Regions from separate parts of the Bacillus sp. LH1 genome, predicted to be linked through region 1. Evidence: riboswitches for the same ligand, from Rfam matches in the RefSeq annotation. Region 1 holds a riboswitch; the other holds the start of a gene.
The links. Region 1 has a riboswitch for S-adenosylmethionine ahead of ACX9TM_RS04020 (sugar ABC transporter substrate-binding protein). Riboswitches for the same ligand answer to the same signal wherever they lie in the genome.
Positions count from the first base shown of each region.

Region 2: linked by a shared signal. The riboswitch ahead of ACX9TM_RS02125 (cyclase family protein) and the one ahead of ACX9TM_RS04020 (sugar ABC transporter substrate-binding protein) in region 1 are both predicted to bind S-adenosylmethionine.

Region 1 is NZ_CM175007.1:774,293-784,852, reverse strand. It holds gene ACX9TM_RS04040 (hypothetical protein) at 1-143, opposite strand, end outside; gene ACX9TM_RS04035 (L,D-transpeptidase) at 247-1,008, opposite strand; gene ACX9TM_RS04030 (SDR family oxidoreductase) at 1,075-1,941, opposite strand; gene ACX9TM_RS04025 (NCS2 family permease) at 2,144-3,445, shown strand; SAM riboswitch class I at 3,534-3,639, shown strand; gene ACX9TM_RS04020 (sugar ABC transporter substrate-binding protein) at 3,728-4,840, shown strand; gene ACX9TM_RS04015 (sugar ABC transporter ATP-binding protein) at 4,837-6,324, shown strand; gene ACX9TM_RS04010 (ABC transporter permease) at 6,308-7,303, shown strand; gene ACX9TM_RS04005 (hypothetical protein) at 7,329-7,601, opposite strand; gene ACX9TM_RS04000 (hypothetical protein) at 7,657-7,884, opposite strand; gene ACX9TM_RS03995 (ABC transporter ATP-binding protein) at 7,893-8,543, opposite strand; gene ACX9TM_RS03990 (ABC transporter permease) at 8,544-9,776, opposite strand; gene ACX9TM_RS03985 (ABC transporter permease) at 9,786-10,560, opposite strand, start outside.
Region 2 is NZ_CM175007.1:393,522-404,081, forward strand. It holds gene ACX9TM_RS02085 (hypothetical protein) at 104-472, opposite strand; gene ACX9TM_RS02090 (helix-turn-helix domain-containing protein) at 659-898, shown strand; gene ACX9TM_RS02095 (spore coat protein B) at 1,134-1,649, shown strand; gene ACX9TM_RS02100 (spore coat protein B) at 1,670-2,119, shown strand; gene ACX9TM_RS02105 (LSm family protein) at 2,282-2,950, shown strand; gene ACX9TM_RS02110 (hypothetical protein) at 3,189-4,454, shown strand; gene ACX9TM_RS02115 (ATP-binding protein) at 4,592-5,818, shown strand; gene ACX9TM_RS02120 (hypothetical protein) at 6,048-6,428, shown strand; gene ACX9TM_RS02125 (cyclase family protein) at 6,457-7,089, opposite strand; SAM riboswitch class I at 7,175-7,287, opposite strand; gene ACX9TM_RS02130 (PRK06851 family protein) at 7,437-8,546, shown strand; gene ACX9TM_RS02135 (nucleotidyltransferase domain-containing protein) at 8,658-9,440, shown strand; gene ACX9TM_RS02140 (MFS transporter) at 9,454-10,560, opposite strand, start outside.

The DNA.
Region 1 (10,560 bases):
TTCACAAACGCCCAAATAAATCCGAAGAATAATATTAAATCAACATATGGAACATAAAAAGAAAAGACGAGAAACGCATATAAATACACGATAAATAAACAGGTCGTTACTAAGAAAACTTTAAACGCAAATTCACTTTTCATAATATAACCGCCCCCTATCTGTACTGTATTATATTCAGCAAAATACAATAGTTGCAGTTAAACTCCAAGTATAAATAAGCTACCGTCTATAATACGGTAGCCATTACGGAACATTGTATTTCCGTTTATATATATTACTTAAAATCGAAGAAGGAATTTGCTCGTAACGAACTTTCTCTCCTGTTTCATCTATAATATACGAATTGTTTCCTATATAATATATTCCATCTTTTCGTTTTGAGTACACTGGATATCTTTCATTTGGCAATACCGTTTTCACTTTCGTTAACTGTCCATTTGGTTCTTGCCAATATATATCCGCACGGTCTACTAGCGTAAGTACTCCAATTTGTTCTTCTTCTATTTTTCGACCATTCCAGCTCACAACGCGATAACCAAGCTTATTCGCTTCATATTCGGGGCTCGTATGAAAACGAGAAATGATTACTTTTGTTTGTAATTGTACTCGGTCATATAACCATTGTATATCCCTGTCATGCATACGAATACAGCCATTTGATTCCCTACTTCCAATCGTCCATTCCCGGTTCGTCCCGTGAATTGCATATTCATTCTTATCTAGTCCAAGCCACCTCGTACCAAGAGGGTTATTCGGTGCACCCCCAGGTATTTTTTTTCGATGGTATTCTTTATTTTTAAATTTAGTTATAATACAAAAATTACCTTCAGGCGTAGGTGTACGATCTCTTCCAGTCGTTACTGGAAATGTTTTTGTGTAATTTCCATTTTCAAAAAAAGACAACTGGTTCGTCGTAAGATTTACTAATATTAAATGATCTGTATTAGCAAAAGCACTAACCGGTAGGATGAAAAATAATAGTATGATGAAACATAACTTTTTCAGCTATATCCCCCCTAGCGCTCCCTATAATAAGTGGAATTAACATTACTTTGCTCTTATAAATGAAAACTATCCATTTACAATAACGCCCCCATTTACATGTATCATTTGCCCAGTAACATAGGATGAATCACCAGATGCTAAATATACGTATGCCGGCGCTAACTCATATGGTTGACCAGGCCGTTGCATCGGAACATTGCTCCCAAACTGAGAGACTTTCTTCTCATCAAAGCTCGATGGAATAAGCGGTGTCCAAATCGGGCCTGGTGCAACACCATTTACCCGAATCCCTTTTTGCACTAACGATTGAGAAAGTGATCTTGTAAAAGCTACGATTGCTCCTTTCGTTGCGGAATAATCAATTAACGTTTCATTTCCTTCATATGCAACGATAGATGCCGTATTTATAATGACATCCCCTTTCTTCAAATGAGAAAGGGCTGCTTTCGTAACGTGAAAATAAGAAAAAATATTAATACGAAATGTTTTTTCTAGCTGTTCTGCTGTAATATACTCTAGCCCTTGCTGCGGATATTGCTGTGCAACGTTATTCACTAAAATATTTAAACTACCTAACTGCCGGGCGGTTTCTTCCACAATATCTTTACAATGCTGTTCATTACTCAAATCCCCCGGCAACAATACACACTTTACACCTTCTTTTTCAACACGTTGTTTCGTCTCATTTGCATCTTCTTCCTCATCTAAATAAGCAATCGCAACATTTGCTCCCTCTTTTGCAAAAGCGATGGAAACTGCTCGTCCAATTCCGCTATCTCCTCCCGTAATTAACACATTCTTCCCTTTTAACTTTTCACTTCCTTTATAGTTTGCATCTTCAAACTGCGGAAGGGGGCTCATTAATGATTCAATACCTGGCTGCTTATTTTGATGTTGCGCAGGCATTGTTATAAAGTTTTTTTGCTGTGGCATAGCTGCTTTCAACTCCTTTTCCTTAGCATGTGCACAATAAAAAGCTGAAATTCACACATCGTTTTACGATTAATATTCGAATTTAAGACACAAAATATGAATTGTTATAAACTTTTTATGCAAAACTATTGCAAAATAGATAAAAAACGAATATTATATATAACTGTTGTGAAAATTATTCGTAAACAGAAAGGATGTTTATATGTTTAACCTTTCAAAACATAAAACTTCTATTAAAACTGAAATTATGGCAGGTATTATTACCTTCTTAACAATGGCATATATCATTGTCGTAAACCCTGTTATCCTTGGAGATGCAGGTGTTCCATTTGAACAAGCATTTACAGCAACAATTATCGCTGCTGTTGTCGGAACATTATTTATGGCAATCTTTACAAACTTACCAATCGCAATCGCGCCAGGTATGGGATTAAATGCTTACTTCTCTTACTCTGTTGTAAAAGCGCATGAAGGCATGACTTTCGCAATTGCATTCTCTGCTGTATTCGTAGCAGGTATGATTTTAATTTTGCTATCATTTACATCTTTCCGTACAAAATTAATGGAAGCAATTCCTGAAAACTTAAAACATGCAATTACTGCTGGTATCGGGCTATTTATCGCCTTTATCGGTTTACGTTTAACAGGTATCGTTACAAAAAATGATGCAAACTTAGTTGGACTTGGTGATCTTCACTCTGCTCCAGTACTACTAGCATTAGCTGGACTTGGAATTACAATTGTCCTTATGTCTTTAAATGTAAATGGCGCACTATTTATCGGGATGCTATTAACTGGTATTATCGCTTTCTTCACGGGACAATTATCATTCTCAAACGGTGTTACATCAATGCCTGGTTTACCAGAAGGAATTATCGTTTCAAATCCAATTACTGCTGTATCTGACGTAATTAACTACGGATTATACGGCGTTGTATTCTCATTCTTCCTTGTTACACTATTCGATACAACAGGTACATTACTTGGCGTTGCACAACAAGGTGGATTTATGAAAGACGGAAAGCTTCCAAAAGCAGGACGAGCTCTTCTATCTGACTCATTCTCAGCAACTATTGGTTCTATGTTCGGAACGACACCATCAACAGCTTACATTGAATCATCTGCTGGTGTTGCAGCTGGTGGTCGTACTGGTTTAACAACTGTTACAGTAGCGGTTCTATTCGCACTAGCAGCATTCTTCGGCCCATTAGTAAGTGCTGTTTCTGGTGTATCAGCTATTACTGCACCCTCATTAATTATCGTTGGTAGTCTTATGATGGGTTCAGTTCGCCACATCGATTGGGACGCATTTGATGAAGCATTCCCAGCATTCTTAGTAATCTTAAGCATGCCACTTACATCAAGTATCGCAACAGGTATCGCACTTGGATTTATTTCATACCCACTTATGAAAGTGGCAAAAGGTAAATTCCGTGCTGTTCACCCACTTGTATATGTATTTGGAATTTTGTTTGCTTATCAATTGATATTCTTACCACATTAAAATCCCTCTTCCTGAGGGATTTTTTTATAAATACTGTTTGACAATACCATTCGTTTGTGGAATAATTCAAAATAGTTAAATATCGGATGTCTTATCAAGAGCAGGTGGAGGGATGAGCCCTACGAAGCCCGGCAACCGACCCATTTATGGGCACGGTGCTAATTCTTACAACACATTGTGTTGAAAGATAAGAGTAATATGATAAGGCGTCTTTTCTATATGAAAAGGCGTTTTTTATTTTCACTCCCTCCTCTCTCTTTTTAGTTTAGGAGGGATTTTTTTATGAAAAAATTATGTTCCATCGTACTTATTTTTCTCTTATTTACATTAGCAGCTTGTACAAATGAACAAGATACTATCTCTTCACAAAAGCAACAAACTGTGAGAAAGGCGACTACAACGGTAGAAAATCAATTACAAACAGAAATTCCAAGCCAAATGAAGAAGCCATTAAAAATCGCATTAATTATGCAAATGTCCATCGGAACTTTTTCCTCTCAATATATTGAGGGTGTCAAAAAACAAGTTGAGCTATTTGGCGGCAGTGTACAAGTCTACAATTCTGATAACGATTTAGCAAAAATGGCTGCAAATTTAGATACTGCTATTAACTCAAAAGTGGATGGTATTTTAATTGATCATGGCCGTTCTGAAGCACTAAAACCTGGAGTAGAAAAAGCGTTACAAGCGAACATTCCCGTAGTTGCGTTCGATAACGATCTACGCTTGCCAGGTGTGACAATTATTGATCAAGATGACTATAGTCTTGCATGGAAATCATTAAAAACGTTAGCGGAAGATTTGAATGGACAAGGAAATATCGCAGTTGTATGGGTCGGCGGATTTGCTCCAATGGAACGTCGCAATGTTATCATTGATGCTTTTTATAAACGGTATCCAAATATAAAAGAAGTCGCAAGATTCGGTACTGCTAGTAATAACACGCCACTCGATACACAAACACAAGTAGAAGCTTTACTAAAGAAATATCCGAAAAAAGGCGATTTACAAGCTATTTTCGCTTCGTGGGATGAGTTTGCTAAAGGGACTGTTAAAGCACTTGAACAAGCTGGTCGTACAGATATAAAAGTATATGGCATTGACTTAAGTAATGAGGATTTACAACTCATGCAAAAAGAAAACTCACCTTGGACTGCTACAGCTGCAACTGATCCAGCTGAAGTAGGTAAGGTTCAAGTACGATTTTTATACAAAAAAATTGCTGGTGAACAAACGCCAGATATTTATTCACTAGAACCTTATTTAGTAAAGAAAAGTAGTTTACCAAAAGAAAATATAACAATGGATCAGTTATCAAAATATATAAACGGTTGGGGAGACTCAAAAGATGCATATTCCCCTTGGATGAAAAAATTAGAGAAGGAGAAAAAATGATGACGTTCTCTCTTCAAAACATTACACATTCTTATCATGTCGCTACACCTGTTCTAGAAGATGTTTCTATTCATATTCAAAAAGGAAAAGTACACGCTTTACTAGGCATGAACGGTGCAGGAAAAAGTACTTTACTAAAAATAGCAACTGGTGAAATTCAACCAGTTGTTGGCGATATAAAAATTGATACTCAGTCTGTTTCCTTTACTTCACCGCGCGATGCAAAAAAACATGGCATTTCTTTCGTAACACAAGAAGTAGATCACGGACTTATTCCCGGATTATCTGTATTAGAAAATGTACTAATCGATCATTTAGCAATGCAAAATAAAGTACTATTTTCAAAGTCCAAATTAGTCGCACTTGCTAAACAACATTTGCAAACTGTACAGGTAAATTTAAATGTTTCGGAAGATGTTTCAAACTGTTCATTACATGAAAAACAATTACTTCTTATCGCAAGAGCTTTATCTAACAATACAAATTACCTTTTATTAGATGAACCTACTTCTTCTCTTGGACCAAAAGAAGTTGAAACCTTTGGGAAACTATTAAAAGATTTAACATCAAAAGGAATTGGCATCCTTTTAGTTTCTCATCGTTTATCAGAGATTCGAAATTTCGCGGATGATGTAACTGTATTACATAACGGTCAAGTTGCCCTTTCTGAAACCATTACAACGATTACAGATCAACAAATTGTGGAAGCGATGACTGGAAAACAACTTACACTTCCTATTAATACCGCACCAAAAACCGGGAGCGAGGAACTATTTAAAGTACAAGAGCTTCTATTACACGAAGGTCATTCTCCCCTTTCTCTTACAATACGAAAAGGAGAAACTGTTGTGATATACGGATTAATTGGAAGTGGAAAAACAACACTTGCTGAAACGTTATTTGGTGCTCTTCATACTTATCACGCAGAAATAGACGGTCAAAAACTAACGATTAAAACACCACGAGATGCGATTAAAGCGAAAATCGCACTTGTACCAGAAGAAAGAAGAAAACAAGGCGTATTTCTTTCGGAAGATATTATAAGTCACACAAATTTACATCAATCAGGTTGGAAACGAAAACAAACCGAATTAAATGATGCTACTACAGCAATTTCTTCTTTCGGTATTTCACCAAATGACCCAAAGGCACTTATTCATTCACTTAGCGGTGGAAACCAACAAAAAGTCTCAATTGCAAAGTGGAGTGGATTCAAACCTAATCTATTTCTTTTAGACGAGCCAACTAAAGGTGTAGACATCGCTGCGAAACAAGACATTTTTCAATTCATTCGCAACATTACAGAAAACGGAAGTTCCGTAATTTATTTCACAGGAGAACAAGATGAAGCGTTGCATATCGCTGATCGCATTCTTATACTGGCAAACGGAGAATTTGTAGGTGAATACTTACCAAACGAACTATCTCCTGAACAGCTTTTACATTTATCTGAAGGGAGCTATTCCATTGAATCTCGTTCATAAAACGAAAACTAAGAAACTATATTTACCTACTCATCTTTTTTATCAATTTAGTACAATTGCTATTATTATAGGTGTTACAATTTTTTTCTCTATCGTCAATGATTCTTTTTTAACATATAACAATATTAGTGATATTTTACGTTCTATTTCCATCGTAACGTTACTTGCAATCGGCGTTACCTTTACATTGATTGTAGATGGGTTTGATTTATCAGTCGGCTCCACCGCTAGTTTAGCAACAATTGCAGCTGCTTCTTGTCTCGTTTTATATCGACAAGAACTATTAGTCACACTCCTTGTTCCTATTCTTTGCGGGTTATTAGTTGGATTATTAAATGCACTACTCGTTATCCGAATTAAACTACCCGATTTACTAGCTACATTAAGTATCATGTATATCGTCAATGGACTACACTTAACATTTTCAAAAGGATCTTCAATTTATGAAGGAATGTCCGGTGCAACAGGACATTTTATTCCATCTTTTTTATTTATCGGTCAAGGTTCCGTCTTAGGAATTCCAGTCCCTGTCATTATCATGCTTACTGTCGTTTTAATTGCACATCTATTTTTAGAAAAAACAACGTACGGTCGTTTCTTTTATATGACTGGTGGGAATCGAGAAGCTGCTAGATTAGCCGGTATTCCTACTGATCGTTACCGTGTATATGCTTATATGATTAGTGGTTTACTAGCTTCTATTGGCGGCATTATTCTATGCAGCCGCGTTGGAACAGGACAAGTTTCAGCTGGTGCTCCATTATTAATGGATGCAGTCGCAGCTGCCTATATCGGTTACGCAATGTTCGGTGCCAAAAAACCAAATATAGTCGGAACATTCCTCGGCTCGGTATTAATTGGAATTATATTAAATGGACTCACAATGATGAACGTCCCTTATTATGCACAAGATATCATTAAAGGCAGCATTTTAATTACAGCTTTAGCCTTTTCATTTATTAAAAAGAAGCGTAAATAAAAAGTAGAGCATCGAATTCGATGCTCTACTTTCCCTTTGCAACAATCACACGAACTACTTTCAAAACAAGAAGTAAAAGACCGTTCACTATCGCTGCAACCCCTAAAGAGACCGATATCATCAGCTCTCCCATTCCATTATTCAATACAAACATAGCAGAAGAAATGAAAGCCAAAATAAACAATACTAACGTTGGTATATATTTAATAACAGGCTTCTTATATGACTTTTGTGAAAGAAGAAACGTAATTACCAACGTCATAATGAAAACAAAATATACTACAAATAAGAAAATCACACGAAAGCCTCCACTATTCCTAAACTATGAAAAAGATAACAGCAATTAAAAATTATTAATATTTCTCATTCATCTGTAATTCTTTACTATACTTTTGAATGGAAACTGACGAAACAACCATTACCATTCCTACACTAAATCCAATAAGCTGATCCAGTAGCATCTCATCATGTATGAGCCAGCGAAGTAGAAATACCCCTCCAAAAATAAGCATTGCAGTAAATCCGGTATGCCTAAGTCCTTTATATACATTTTCCATATGTATCACCTCTTCACATAACATTATCCATATTATGCCATACAACCATCAAGTAACCGTATCGTCCTCTGACAATATGCAGCTACCTTTTGATCATGTGTAACAACTAGCACTGTTTTTCCTTCTTTATTAATCTCTTGTAAAATACTCATAATTTTTTCCCCATTTTCTTGATCAAGAGCACCAGTCGGTTCATCAGCAAGTATAATTTTTGTATCTTGTGCTAAAGCCCTTGCTATTGCTGTTCTTTGCTGTTCTCCTCCTGATAACTCGTAAGGATATTTGTTAATATGCCTCTCAAGCCCTACCATTTTCAGCATTTCTTTTGATATTTGCATACGTTTCTTATGAGAAATTCTTCTATATACAAGTGGAAGCATTACATTTTCAATAATCGTATAATCATCGAGTAGCGAAAAGTTTTGAAACACAAATCCAACTTCCGTGTTTCTATACTTATGATAGTTTTGCTTTAATGTACTCGTATCCATTCCATCTAAAAAATACTTTCCAGCAGAGGGGGTATCGATTAAGCCAATAATGTTAAGGAGAGTAGACTTCCCCGAACCAGAGGGGCCCATAATGGCTATCATTTCGCCTTTTTCTATTGTAAGATTAATATCTTTTAAAGCACTAAAATTATTCTTTCCAAAGCCCTTAGCCACATTTGCGAGCTGAATCATCTATAACACCTCTTTCATATATGTATTTTTTATTTTTAGTACATTGAAATAAATGATTGCATATATAACGAGGATCATTACAAGTGATAAAGCACCTATAACAACCAATGATTCTATAGAGACTTTTAACGTTCCAAAGAAAGATACTATACTATTTTCTAGCCCTTTCTGAATTTCAATTACTCCGCTATTCTCCCATTGAAAATACATTATTCCTATACATATCGCTAAAACGAATAGCAACATATACTCAATAATAAATGGAAGACATATTTGAAAAGTGCTTGCACCTAACGCTGATTTAATAGAAATATTTTTACGTTCCATATAAAGTGCTGCCATTGATGTCAATACAATAGATAGAAATGAAAAAAATAAGACTGTACCGCTTAATAATAAGGGGTATGACATATTATCAATACCTTGTTTTTCATTTTCTAACAATTTATTCGGATTTGTAACATAATACGAATAACCCTTACCTTCCGTTACCTTTAATACTTTCTTTTGAAATTCATTTATATTTATCTGCTCCTTTGTTTCTATAATTAACCCATTGTATAAAAGTTCTACACTATAGAACTCTATTTCTTCTGTTCCAATTGGTAAAATCGCCATGTCATCTAATAATGTAATACGATTATCCGATATTTCACCACTTCGAGGATATGTAAATGGTGAATTTTTTTCTAAAAAGCCAATTACTTTTAGCTTCATTTTTCCAGATGGTATAACATCACCAATAGATACCTTTTCTATATAATTAGCCCCTAATATAACAGGTCTAATATCAAATACTGATTTATGAAATTCCGATTCCTCAAAATATCTGCCTTGTGAAATTCGTATATGAAAGTACTTATTAATATCTTTATCAACAATAAGAGTCTTTATCGTTCCATTTTCTTTTTTTAAACTAAGTGAATAGTTACGGAACAAATAATTTGTTTTATTTGTTATTGGTATCGTATTAGATAACCCTTGCATGAAATGTTGATAATCATTTTTTGCTTTTTCTTCGCTAAACAATGTTATATCTTGCGTCGCATAAAGTTCATAAAAATTTTTATGAGTCGATAAATTATTTGCTACCGTCATCATTTTTCGATATCCCGAAAGATTACTAACAAATTCTATTGCTGAAGAAAATGCAATAATTAAAGAAATTACTATAATCAAACTTGGTAATAACCGTTTTTTCACAGACCGTATAGAATCAAATATAAAAAACATGAAGACCTCCTACGTTCTTAAATGTTTTCCGGGATATATATTTATAATGTGCTTGATTGGAATTACAGTAACAAACATTGTAAGAAAAATTATAAAAACAATATTACATACCAATACATATGGTGTTAACGGTTTTAATAAGTATGTCTGAAAATACGTATGAATTGTTCCAGAAAACATTTCTAACACCAGAAAAACCAACAGCATCGCCACTAGAGAAATAAACAAAATTTGAATATATAGTTCGCAGTAAATAGATATATTAGAAGCACCTACTGCTTTTTTTAATGAAATCTCTCTTTCTTTTTTATAAATCCAAAATAAAACCGCAGAAATGCCAGAAACAATTGCAACAAGAATGAATTTATAATAATACTTATTTGCTGGATCTATATGTGTCACATGTAGTTCCTGAAGATCTCGTTCATTCAGTATTTGAACATCTCCCGAAAGCACTTCTTTACTCCTATCCATAAACTTTTTTATTTCGTTATGAATAGATGATGTAGGATTAACAACTGTTAATTGTAATTGTTTACTCGCGATAATACCTTTTTTAGATATAGTAGGTAAGTTTTGAAGTGGAACGTATATACCTGCTACACCGACGTCACTGTCTTTTCTTGATATAGTTCCTATTTTTTTATATGTATCATCAAATTCATATAACTCCTCTACATTCGTTTGATCGCCAACAACCATATTGTTTACATTTTCACGATGAAAATATTGTCCTTCAGAAATATATGGCTTCCAATAATAATCATCTTTTAAGTTCACAGCT
Region 2 (10,560 bases), 380 kb from region 1:
TAATGACACCGGTTTCATCAGTTCATATGATATGAACATTTTATTGGTAAAGCATCCTAGAAAACAATTTAGCTATGTTTTGCTTACACAGAACATGACTAAATTACGCTGTCCCTTTAGCGCGTTTATTAGGAAATGGCATATTTAGTATAGAAGCAATATACTGTTTTCCGTGTTTTCGAGCCAATGATTCTAATATTTGACGGACGCGTTTTGTAAGATGACCTTGTTTTTGGATGGCTTCACAATATGCGTCATAGAAGGCATATTTAGCCCAAAGGAAATCATCTTGTTGGAATAAGAAATGATTTTTGTACCATTCACCAATTGTATGATAACAATTGTTTTCATGTATTGCTGTGCTTTGAGAAAGAAAACGATCAGATAAAGATACATTCAAATGAGAAATTGTGTTTTCTGTTTCAACTTGCAGTGTTTTTTCTAACATTGTAATGATGTGACGAGTAGCCATATGTTAACTCTCCTTTGTGTAAATGGGTAATACCATTCTATATTTAAAAAATTCTTACTATATAATACTATACAATATATGGAATGCATCTACCTGCTTTTTGAACTGCATTTACAAAATCTTTTTTATTTGTTTACAAAAATAAAGTAAAGTAAGATACAGTATAGATGAAAAAATAATAAAGGAATGAACGCATTGTATATAACAATAGAAGAGACTGCGGAGTATTTGAATTTACCAAAATCGTATATTGAAGAGTTAATTCAGCAAAAGAAAATTCGTGCGCTATTCGATGGAGAGCAATATTTAGTAAATAAAGAACAATTCAATACGCATTTAGAACAAATGGAGAAATATAAGCAATTAGTGGAAGAAATATTGAACGAACCAATTCCAGAAGATATGGATGTTAAAGACGAAGATTAAACTATGGGAAATCCCTTATGAAGATATGCAGAAATGTATCTTCATAAGGGGTTTTTTGTTTGAAGATATCAAAAACATAAGGAGTTCTTAGCCTTTCTTCAAATTTTGATAGGTAGTAGTCTACCATGTTAAAAGCATATTTTTTTCTAGCTAGGACAAACATAGAGAACGTAACCTGTACAGATACATATACTATCAGTGCAAAAGCTTATAAATTAATGGAAGGGGTTTTCTCGTGAGTTTATTTCATTGTGATTTTTTGAAAGACTTAATTGGATCTTTTGTGAGAGTAAACAGGGGTGGTCCAGAATCTCAAAAAGGAACAATAATATCAGTATGTCAGGACTACTTCGTATTGAAGAATGAAAAAGGTGAGCTTTATTACTATCAACTTAAACATCTAAAAAGTATTACAAAAAATGCGAAAGAATGTGGATCAAGTGATTGTGAGTGGGAAGATTGCGCCTGTGCAGAAGATTTTGAAGCACTACTTGAAAGTTTCAAATATTGCTGGGTGAAAATTAATCGCGGCGGTCCAGAGAAAGTGGAAGGCATTTTGCAAGATGTTTCTTGTGACTTCGTAACATTAATCGTAAAAGAAGAAATTATATTAATTGCAATAAAGCATATTAAAAGTGTTAACTATAATGCTTTAGCATGCGGAGAGAGCGATGAGAGCGACGATAGTAAGGAAAGTAGCGATAATTCAGGTCGTGCTCGTGCACAAAGACAATCAAGTAGAGGAAGATAATAAGAAAGGGGGATACGAAATTGGAGAATGTATTATGCTGTGACCAAATTAAATGTTTAGTTGGTGAGACTGTAAAAGTAAACCTTCGTGGACCAGAAAGTCGAGTTGGTGAGCTCGTATCGTTAGGAAAAGATTATCTAACGTTACAGTTACCTCATGGTGAATTAGTATATTATCAGTTGAAACATGTGAAGAGTCTAGTGAAGAAAGTGAAAGAAAGTAAATGTGGCGATTGCTATAGTTCATGTTTCTGCTCTGATGAGGATACTTTTTTAGATATATTAAAAGACTTGAAGTATAAGTGGGTAAAAATTAATCGTGGCGGTCCAGAGTGTGTGGAAGGTTTATTAAGTGAGGTACACCATGGCTGTATTACACTAGTAAACGGTGATGAAGTTATTTATGTAATTAAGTCTCATATTAAGAGTGTGAGTCAAGTAGTTAAATGTAAAAAGAATGAAGATGAATAATGTTTAATAAATAAGAGGGGCATTATGAGGGAAAGAGAAGAACAATTTCTTATTTCGATAGTATGAAAAGGAATTACTTACTATTAAAACAGAACTTTGCCCTGATTATTTTTTTAGAAATGGAAGACAGATAAGAAGAAATTCGTAGGAAGGAGGATATAGATGAATGAGTTAAACAAAAGTATTGGAGAAAATATATATGTTAAATTAATCGGTGAAAAAAGATTTAAAGGTGTATTAATTGATGTAGGAAATGATATCGTTGTTCTTTACAATGGACAAGACTACGTATATATATCTTTATATCATGTACAATATTATAAGTTTTTAAGATCAAATGATGAAGAAATCTCAAAACCAGATGTGGATTCTGTAATTAAGAGAGAGTCTCCTTCAATTTCTTTGAGGAAAGTATTAAGTACATCTAAAGGGATTTTTACGGAAATTTATGTAGCCGGAAATGCTCCAATACATGGTTATGTTACAAGTGTGATGAACGATTATATTGTTTTTTATAGTCCAGTTTATAAAACTGTATATATATCTTTAAAACACTTGAAATGGTTAATTCCGTATAAAGAAAATCAAGTGCCTTATGCCCTCAATAAAAATGAACTCCCCGTGAATCCGTTAAATATTACGTTAGCTCGAACGTTTGAAGAACAGCTTATTAAAATGGCTGGGAAAATTATGGTGTTTGATTTAGGTGAGGAGTCCAATAAAATTGGAAAAATGGCGAAAATTGATGAAGGTCATATTGAAATATCAAAAGCACGTGATGCGAAAATGTATGTAAATATTCAACATGTAAAATCTGTCCATTGTCCGTAAGCTAGTTGAAAGGGCTGGCTTTTTCTTTTATATGCAGAAGAAAAGGTCGAGCCTATTTGTTTTAGTTTAATTTGGAGATGAGGGGAAAATGAATTGAATATAAGCATAGTATAGTGTGATTTTTTAAAAGGTAACTTTGCACTAACTTATAAACATTGTGTACGAGCTATCTTATTATATATTCAATTTATTTTTTGAGGAGGAGCTGCTCAACTAATTTATTAAAGGGGTTTTGTTTGTGGAGCAGTTTCCGAATTCGTTATCAATTACATTGCTTGGTAGTGCTGGTGGAGCAGCAAAAGCAGTTTTAGCAATTTTAAATCAAGCGATAGCAAATGAAAAAGATCCAATTTATGAAGTATTAAAGAATGCCAAATTTCATTTGGTGGATATAAAACAAAAAGATAGGACTTATTATGATGAGTTGTTTTCGAATCTGAAAGGTCAATTATATTTATATGAAATAAACCTTCAAAATGTAGTGGAATTTAAACAACATTTAAAAGAAAAAAGAACGAGTGTTGTGATTGATGTTTCAGGGGCAGATACAATTAGAGTATTAAGCTGCTGTAATGAACTAGGAATTTGTTATATTAACTCAGCCTTGGAAAATGAGGCAGTAGATCAGGACGATAGCTTAATTGGCTTTCAGCTTACGGAAAGATATACAAGGTTTGAGAAGGAGAAAGAGAAATTTACAAATACAAAAGCGATTATAGGTTCAGGTATGAATCCAGGTGTTGTTCAATGGATGGTTGTTGAGCTTATGAAGGAACGACCAAATGAAAGGCCAAGAGCATGTTATATTGTAGAACATGACACGTCATTTTTGAATGATACAGCACTTATAAAGCCACATACACTTTATGCTTCATGGGCAGTAGAGCGATTTTTAGATGAAGCAATCTGGAGTTATCCGATGTATATGAGCCATCATCGTCCTCTTTACTTTTATGAAGATGTATATGCTTCAGAGTATAAAGTGAAGTTAGGAGAAAAAGAATTCTATGGTTGTTTAATGCCACATGAGGAAGTATTAATTTTAGGGAAAAACTTTAATATGGAAGTTGGTTTTCTTTACCGAATTAATGAGTATACAACAAATATAATTAGACAGAACTTAGATCAAGTAGAAGATTTATGGAACTGGAATCGTAAAGTGTTTAATCCAGCGGAAGAAGAGGTTGCTGGAGAGGACTTGGTCGGTGTGTTACTCGTTTATGAAAATAGTGAGACATATATGTATAATGTGATGAATAGTAGCCAAGTTTTTCGTAAATATAAAACGAATGCAACGTATTTTCAGGTAGGGTGCGGGATTTATGCGGGCTTGTCCAGTTTACTTTTAGATCAATTTGAACAAGGTGCTTATTACGTTGAGGAGTTGTTATTAAATACAGAAAGTAAGTACGGTGAGTATTTAAATTTATATATGAAGGATTTTGTAATAGGGCATAATAATTTTACGGATGGATTGTTACATGACAGGGTAAGATGGATGTAAGTTGTTACCAAAAGGAAGGAGAGATCTCCTTCCTTTCAGTATTATAAGGTTAAATATTGCCCTGAAAGCAATTTCATACTTATACTTTAAGGAGATAACAATAAAAGTTTTTTGTATCGATCAAGGGGAGTTTTTATATGAATAAATACAAGAGCTTGATTTATGAAGAAAGAAGAGCCTTAAAGGTATTTATATTATTATTTTATATTATATTCTTTTTATATGACGCTATATATTATTTTGTATATCCTGCTATGAATATTAGTGGAACAGCGGTAGGTTGGCCAGAAGGTAGTCTTGGGATAGGTGTGCCTATATTTGTAATAGCATTATTTCCTATTTCTATATATCTTCAAAAAAGAGGGTATGTATATTCTGTAAAATATTTATTTTTATTTGGGTACATGTTTATCAATCTTGTGAATAATTTAATGATTTATTTGCGAACGGATAGACCTTTTGAACATGGCAGTATGGTAGAAATGTTATTAATTTTATTTGCCCCAGTTTTCGTGAATAGAAAATACTTTTATTTAGTGTCCTTTAGTGTAATTGGAAAGTACGTATTTTTCACATTGCTATTACAAGATTTAAAAGTGATAATTCCACTTGTTTTATGTGTATTTTATTTCATTATTTCACATTCTTTATTAAAACGATTTCAATCTTATGTAAGAACAGTGGTTGAAATGATGAACAATATGAAAGAGACGGAAAATTTAGCTGTGATTGGGACTATGTCTACAACAATTGCTCATGAAATTCGAAATCCGTTAACAGCGTTAAAAGGGTTTACGCAAATGCAAAAAGAAAGAAATCCAACTGATACGATGAGCTACGACATTATGCTACAAGAAATTGAAAGAGTCAATGGATTTGTTAGTGAATTGATGTTGTTAGGAAAACCAAAGCCAACAAATTATGAAAGGTGTAATATACGAGACATCATTCTATATGTTGTGCATCTAATGGAAAGTTATGCAACGCAATATAGAGTTAAATGTCATTTACAAGTAGATGGGAATTTACCGGCTATAAACGGTGATGATAAGCAATTAAAACAAGTGTTATTAAATATCATTAAAAATGGAATAGAATCAATGCCAGAGGGTGGAGAAATTCATATCCGTGCATATCAAAAAACGCAAGGACATTTGTGTATTTCTGTTGAAGACCAAGGATTTGGTATAGAGAATGAGAAGTTAGAAAAAATTGGCAAGGCGTTTTACACAACAAAGGAGACTGGTACAGGACTTGGATTAATGATTACATATAAAATTATTAAGGAACATCAAGGGAGTATCACGATCCAAAGTAGTGTAGGAGTAGGAACGAAAGTAGAAATTTTTTTGCCGACCTTTTAATGTATTGGGAGAAAAGATTTTTCAGAAAAGTGTTCTTGTTGTGTAAATATAAACATTTTATAAAATGTTTCAAGAAGGGTTTTTTTTATAAAATACTTCGTTTATAATGGAGGAAAATATCGACATGAGATTGATTGCTCATGTAGCGGTTCAGTAGTGTTATGAAAAGATAAGAAGGGGTGCACACGCATCCTTTTTTCTATGCAGATATTATGAAAGAGGTGGTATGATGGAATTAACATTAAATTCGACTGTATGTTTACACACGATTCAATTTCGAAAAGAGCAAAAGAATTATATTGTAAAAGATACAATTACAGGAGAAAAATATGAAATGCCGCCACTTTGGATTGATGCATTGGCAATGATGCGTGACGGTTTTTTATTGGGGGAAATTGAGGAGAAATTAAAAGAAGAGTATCCATCCGAAGAAGTGAATATGTTAGCATTCACGAGGCAACTGTTAGAACTAGAACTTGTTGAAATGGTAGATGGAGAAGAGATAGCTTGCACAAAGAAGAAAGAGATAGATTGTTTAGCTTGGGTGCGTCCTCGTGTGGAACAATTCTTTCTTAATTTAAATAGAAAATATAGAAGCAAAGACCAGTAGTGGCCTTTGCTTTTTTTATAGGCTATGTTTAAAAAATAACAGCAAATGCTCTTGCGAAAGCACCGTCACTATTTTTAATTTTTAAAGGTGCTGCTGAGAAAAAGAAACGTTTTGCTTCGATAGCATCTAGATTTGTTAAGTTTTCAATTAAGTAAATATCATTCCCTAGTAATATGTGATGAATCGGTGATGTTTCTGTTGTGACTTCATCAGGAGAAATGAAATCTAAACCGATAGATTTTACTTTTAATCGCACTAGTTCTTTAGCTAATTCTTCAGAAAGATAAAATGCTTCCTTCTCATAAGCTTCTGTATTCCATTTTGTGGATAGATTAGAATGAAAAATAACAATATCACCTTCTTTTATGTCAGTATTATGCAATACTGTCTTAGGTAATTTTCGCTCTTGAATATGTGTTACATCTATAAGAACAGCTTCACCTACAAATTGATCCAGCGGTAATTGATCGATGGTCGTTGCGCCTGAAATAAAATGCGCAGGAGCATCACAATGCGTGCCAACATGAACGACAGAATGAAAATCTGTAACTTGATATCCTGATTCTTCAACACTTGTAACAGCTTCTAGTTGTATTTTAGGTGTTCCAGGAAATTGAGACATATTATTTTCAAATGTTTGTGATAAATCAATTACTTTCATTTTACATACCTCCAATATATGTTTTTCAAATAATAAAAAGCTCATCCTTCAGTATCAAGAAAGATGAGCTTTACATGCTAGTTGAGTTTTATCTTCCAAAATGCATTGCATTTTGCAGGAATTAGCACCTATTCAGTTTGTATAAACTGAGGTTGCTGGGCTTCAAAGGGCCGGTCCCTCTGCCTCTCTTGATAAAGAAGTATTCAGTTTTTAAAATCGGAATTTTCCGATAGTTAAATTGTAATTCATTTCCTTTTTGCGTGCAATACAAAATAGGTATTCACCCAAATAAAGCTGCTCGCATATTGTAGCTTATGTAAATAGAATGCTGCGAAGGAGTGAGTGCAGTGACAGGAAATGTATTAAATTATTATGCTGGTGGTAATACAGCTAGGGGATTTCACAATTTATACGAAGAGAATTTAAAAGGATTAGACAGATTATTTATCTTAAAGGGTGGCCCAGGAACGGGAAAATCTTCTTTAATAAAGGCAATAGGTCGTGAATGGATTGAAAAAGGATATGATATTGAATTTTTACATTGTTCTTCTGATAATAAATCGGTTGATGGTGTAATTATCCCAAAATTAAAAGTAGGAATTGTTGATGGGACATCGCCGCATGTTATTGAGCCAAAAATGCCAGGAGTTGTTGAAGAGTATATAAATTTAGGAATTGCTTGGGACTCAGATAAACTAAGAAAGCAGAAGTTAGAAATTGAAAGATTTGTTTCAGAAGCAAGCAAAGCTTTTCAGTCTGCTTACGCACGTTTTAAAGAGGCATTGGTTATACATGATGAGTGGGAGAAGATATATATTGATAATATAGATTTTAATAAAGCAAATGAACTAACCAATCAGCTAATCCAGAAATTATTTGCAGATAAAAGCGGGAGACAATCGCTTGTAAAACATCGTTTTTTAGGAGCTGCTACACCGAAAGGAGCAGTTGATTTTGTTCCTAATTTAACAGAAGGGTTACCACATCGTTATTTTATAAAAGGGCGCCCAGGTTCTGGAAAATCAACGATGCTCAAAAAGTTAGCTAAGGCAGCTGAAGAAAAAGGGTTTGAAGTTGAAGTATATCATTGCGGATTTGACCCGAATAGTCTTGATATGGTTATCGTAAGAGAATTAGGTTTTGCAATTTTTGATAGCACCGCACCACATGAATATTTTCCAAGTCGCGAGGGTGATGAAATTATTGATATGTATGCCCTTATTGTTACGCCAGGGACGGATGAGAAATATGCGAAGGAAATTCGTGATGTTTCCATTCAATATAAAGCAAAAATGAATGAGGCGATGTCTTTCTTAGCGAAAGCAAAATCGATTCGTGATAAATTAGAACGAATTTATATTGCTGCTATGGATTTTTCAATAGTAGATGCATATAAAGAGGAGATTCAAAAAGAGTTTGAACGAATTGCTGCTACTGTAATTGAAAAGCAACAATAGACGTTTCATTAGGCTGTCAGTAATTTCTGACAGTTTTTTTAGTATGTAGTAAAATTAATAGTGTATTGTCGAATTTCCAAGGAAATAATCAAAAAATGGAGATGTTATGAAATGAGAGAGAAAATCGAGTTGGAGTTAGAAAGAATTGAAAAAGAGAATGATGTAAAAATTTTATTTGCGGTGGAATCAGGGAGTCGTGCTTGGGGGTTTCCATCGAAAGATAGCGATTATGATGTTAGGTTCGTTTATATACATCCGGTAGAATGGTATTTATCAATTCATGACAAACGAGATGTAATTGAATATCCAATTAGTGATGATTTAGATATAAGTGGTTGGGATATTAAAAAGGCGTTGCAACTATTCGCGAAGTCGAATCCTGCTTTACTTGAGTGGATTCGATCACCAATTTTTTATTCGAAAAACTCTAATTTTCCAGAACTACTTCAACAGATGAGTGAGAAGAATTTTGATCCAAAAGCAACGATATATCATTATTTACATATGGCTTCGAAAAATTATCGTGAATTTTTGCAAGGTGAGAATGTAAAGCTGAAAAAGTACTTTTATGTATTACGTCCCATTTTAGCTTGTAAGTGGCTAGAAGAGAAAACGACTTTACCTCCTGTAGAATTTGATCGATTAATTACAGAATTATCATTAGAACGTAGCGTATTAGATGAAATTGAAAAGTTGTTAATAAAGAAAAAAGCAGGTACTGAATTAGATGTTGGATTGAAAATTAAGGTGCTAAATCAATTTTTAGAAGAACAAATTCATTACTATCAGCAATATGTAAAAGGAATTGAAAAGGGATCAGGAATCGATATTGAGAGTTTAAATACATTGTTTCGAGATATGTTGTTTGAAGCATATGAAAAAGAGCACAAGTAAGTTTGTGCTCTTTTTATTTTGTAGGAATGAAGAAAACAGATATAGCTGCGATAAGACCTGCAAAGGAGAATAAGTAAAAATTCCATGCTAAGTCATATTGCATTGTCATAATAATACCGACGAGAATTGGGCCAGCAATTGCACCAACTCGGCCAAGCCCCAGTCCCCAGCCTAAGGAGGTAGCTCGGATATGTGATGGGAAGTATTGTGTTACATATGCATTTAATATTTGAGTAATACCGACTGATCCAATACCAGCAAGGCCAATTAAAAGATAAATGATTGTAACAGATGGTTTGATTGTTAATAGTCCGATACATATGGCTGCCATAAGATAAGAGATGCTAATAACAATTTTTGCTCCTATACGATCAGCAATTGCTCCAGCGAATAGTGCGCCGATAGCTGCGGTAATATTTAGCATAAGTAGAAATGACAGACTAGACCCAAGAGGATATCCTGCCTGGCGCATCATCTGTGGTAACCAAGTGTTTAAACCATATATTAAAAACATTCCCATTATATAAGTGATCCAAAAAAGTAGCGTTGCTTTTATGTATTCTTTTGAGAATAAAGTGAAAAATCCATTTTTCTTTCGTATAGTAGATGGGTCTTGATGAGTTTTATCTTTTACATGAAATTCAATTTGAAAACGATTAAGAATTTGGTTCACTTCTTCTTGGTGATTACGTGATAATAAAAATTGAATGGACTCGGGTAAATAGCGAATAATGAAAGGGATGAGGAGTAGTGGAATCATTCCGATACCAAACATAATTCTCCATCCGAAATCTTCTAACATAAGCATGGACAAAATAGCACCTAACACGATACCTAAAGGATAGCCAGTAAACATAAGAGCATAAATAAAAGATTGCCTTTTTTTTGGTGAATATTCAACAGTAAGTGCTGAAGCTGTTGGGATAACACCGCCTAATCCGATTCCTCCTATAAATCGAGATAATCCAAATAACTCAGGAGAAGGAGCGATAGCCGCTAAACCCATTGTGATAGAAAAAAGTGCTAAACAGCATATAAGCGTCCATTTACGCCCAATTAGATCTGTAATCGTTCCAACTAGAATAGCCCCAATAAACATCCCAAATAAAGCATAGCTTGC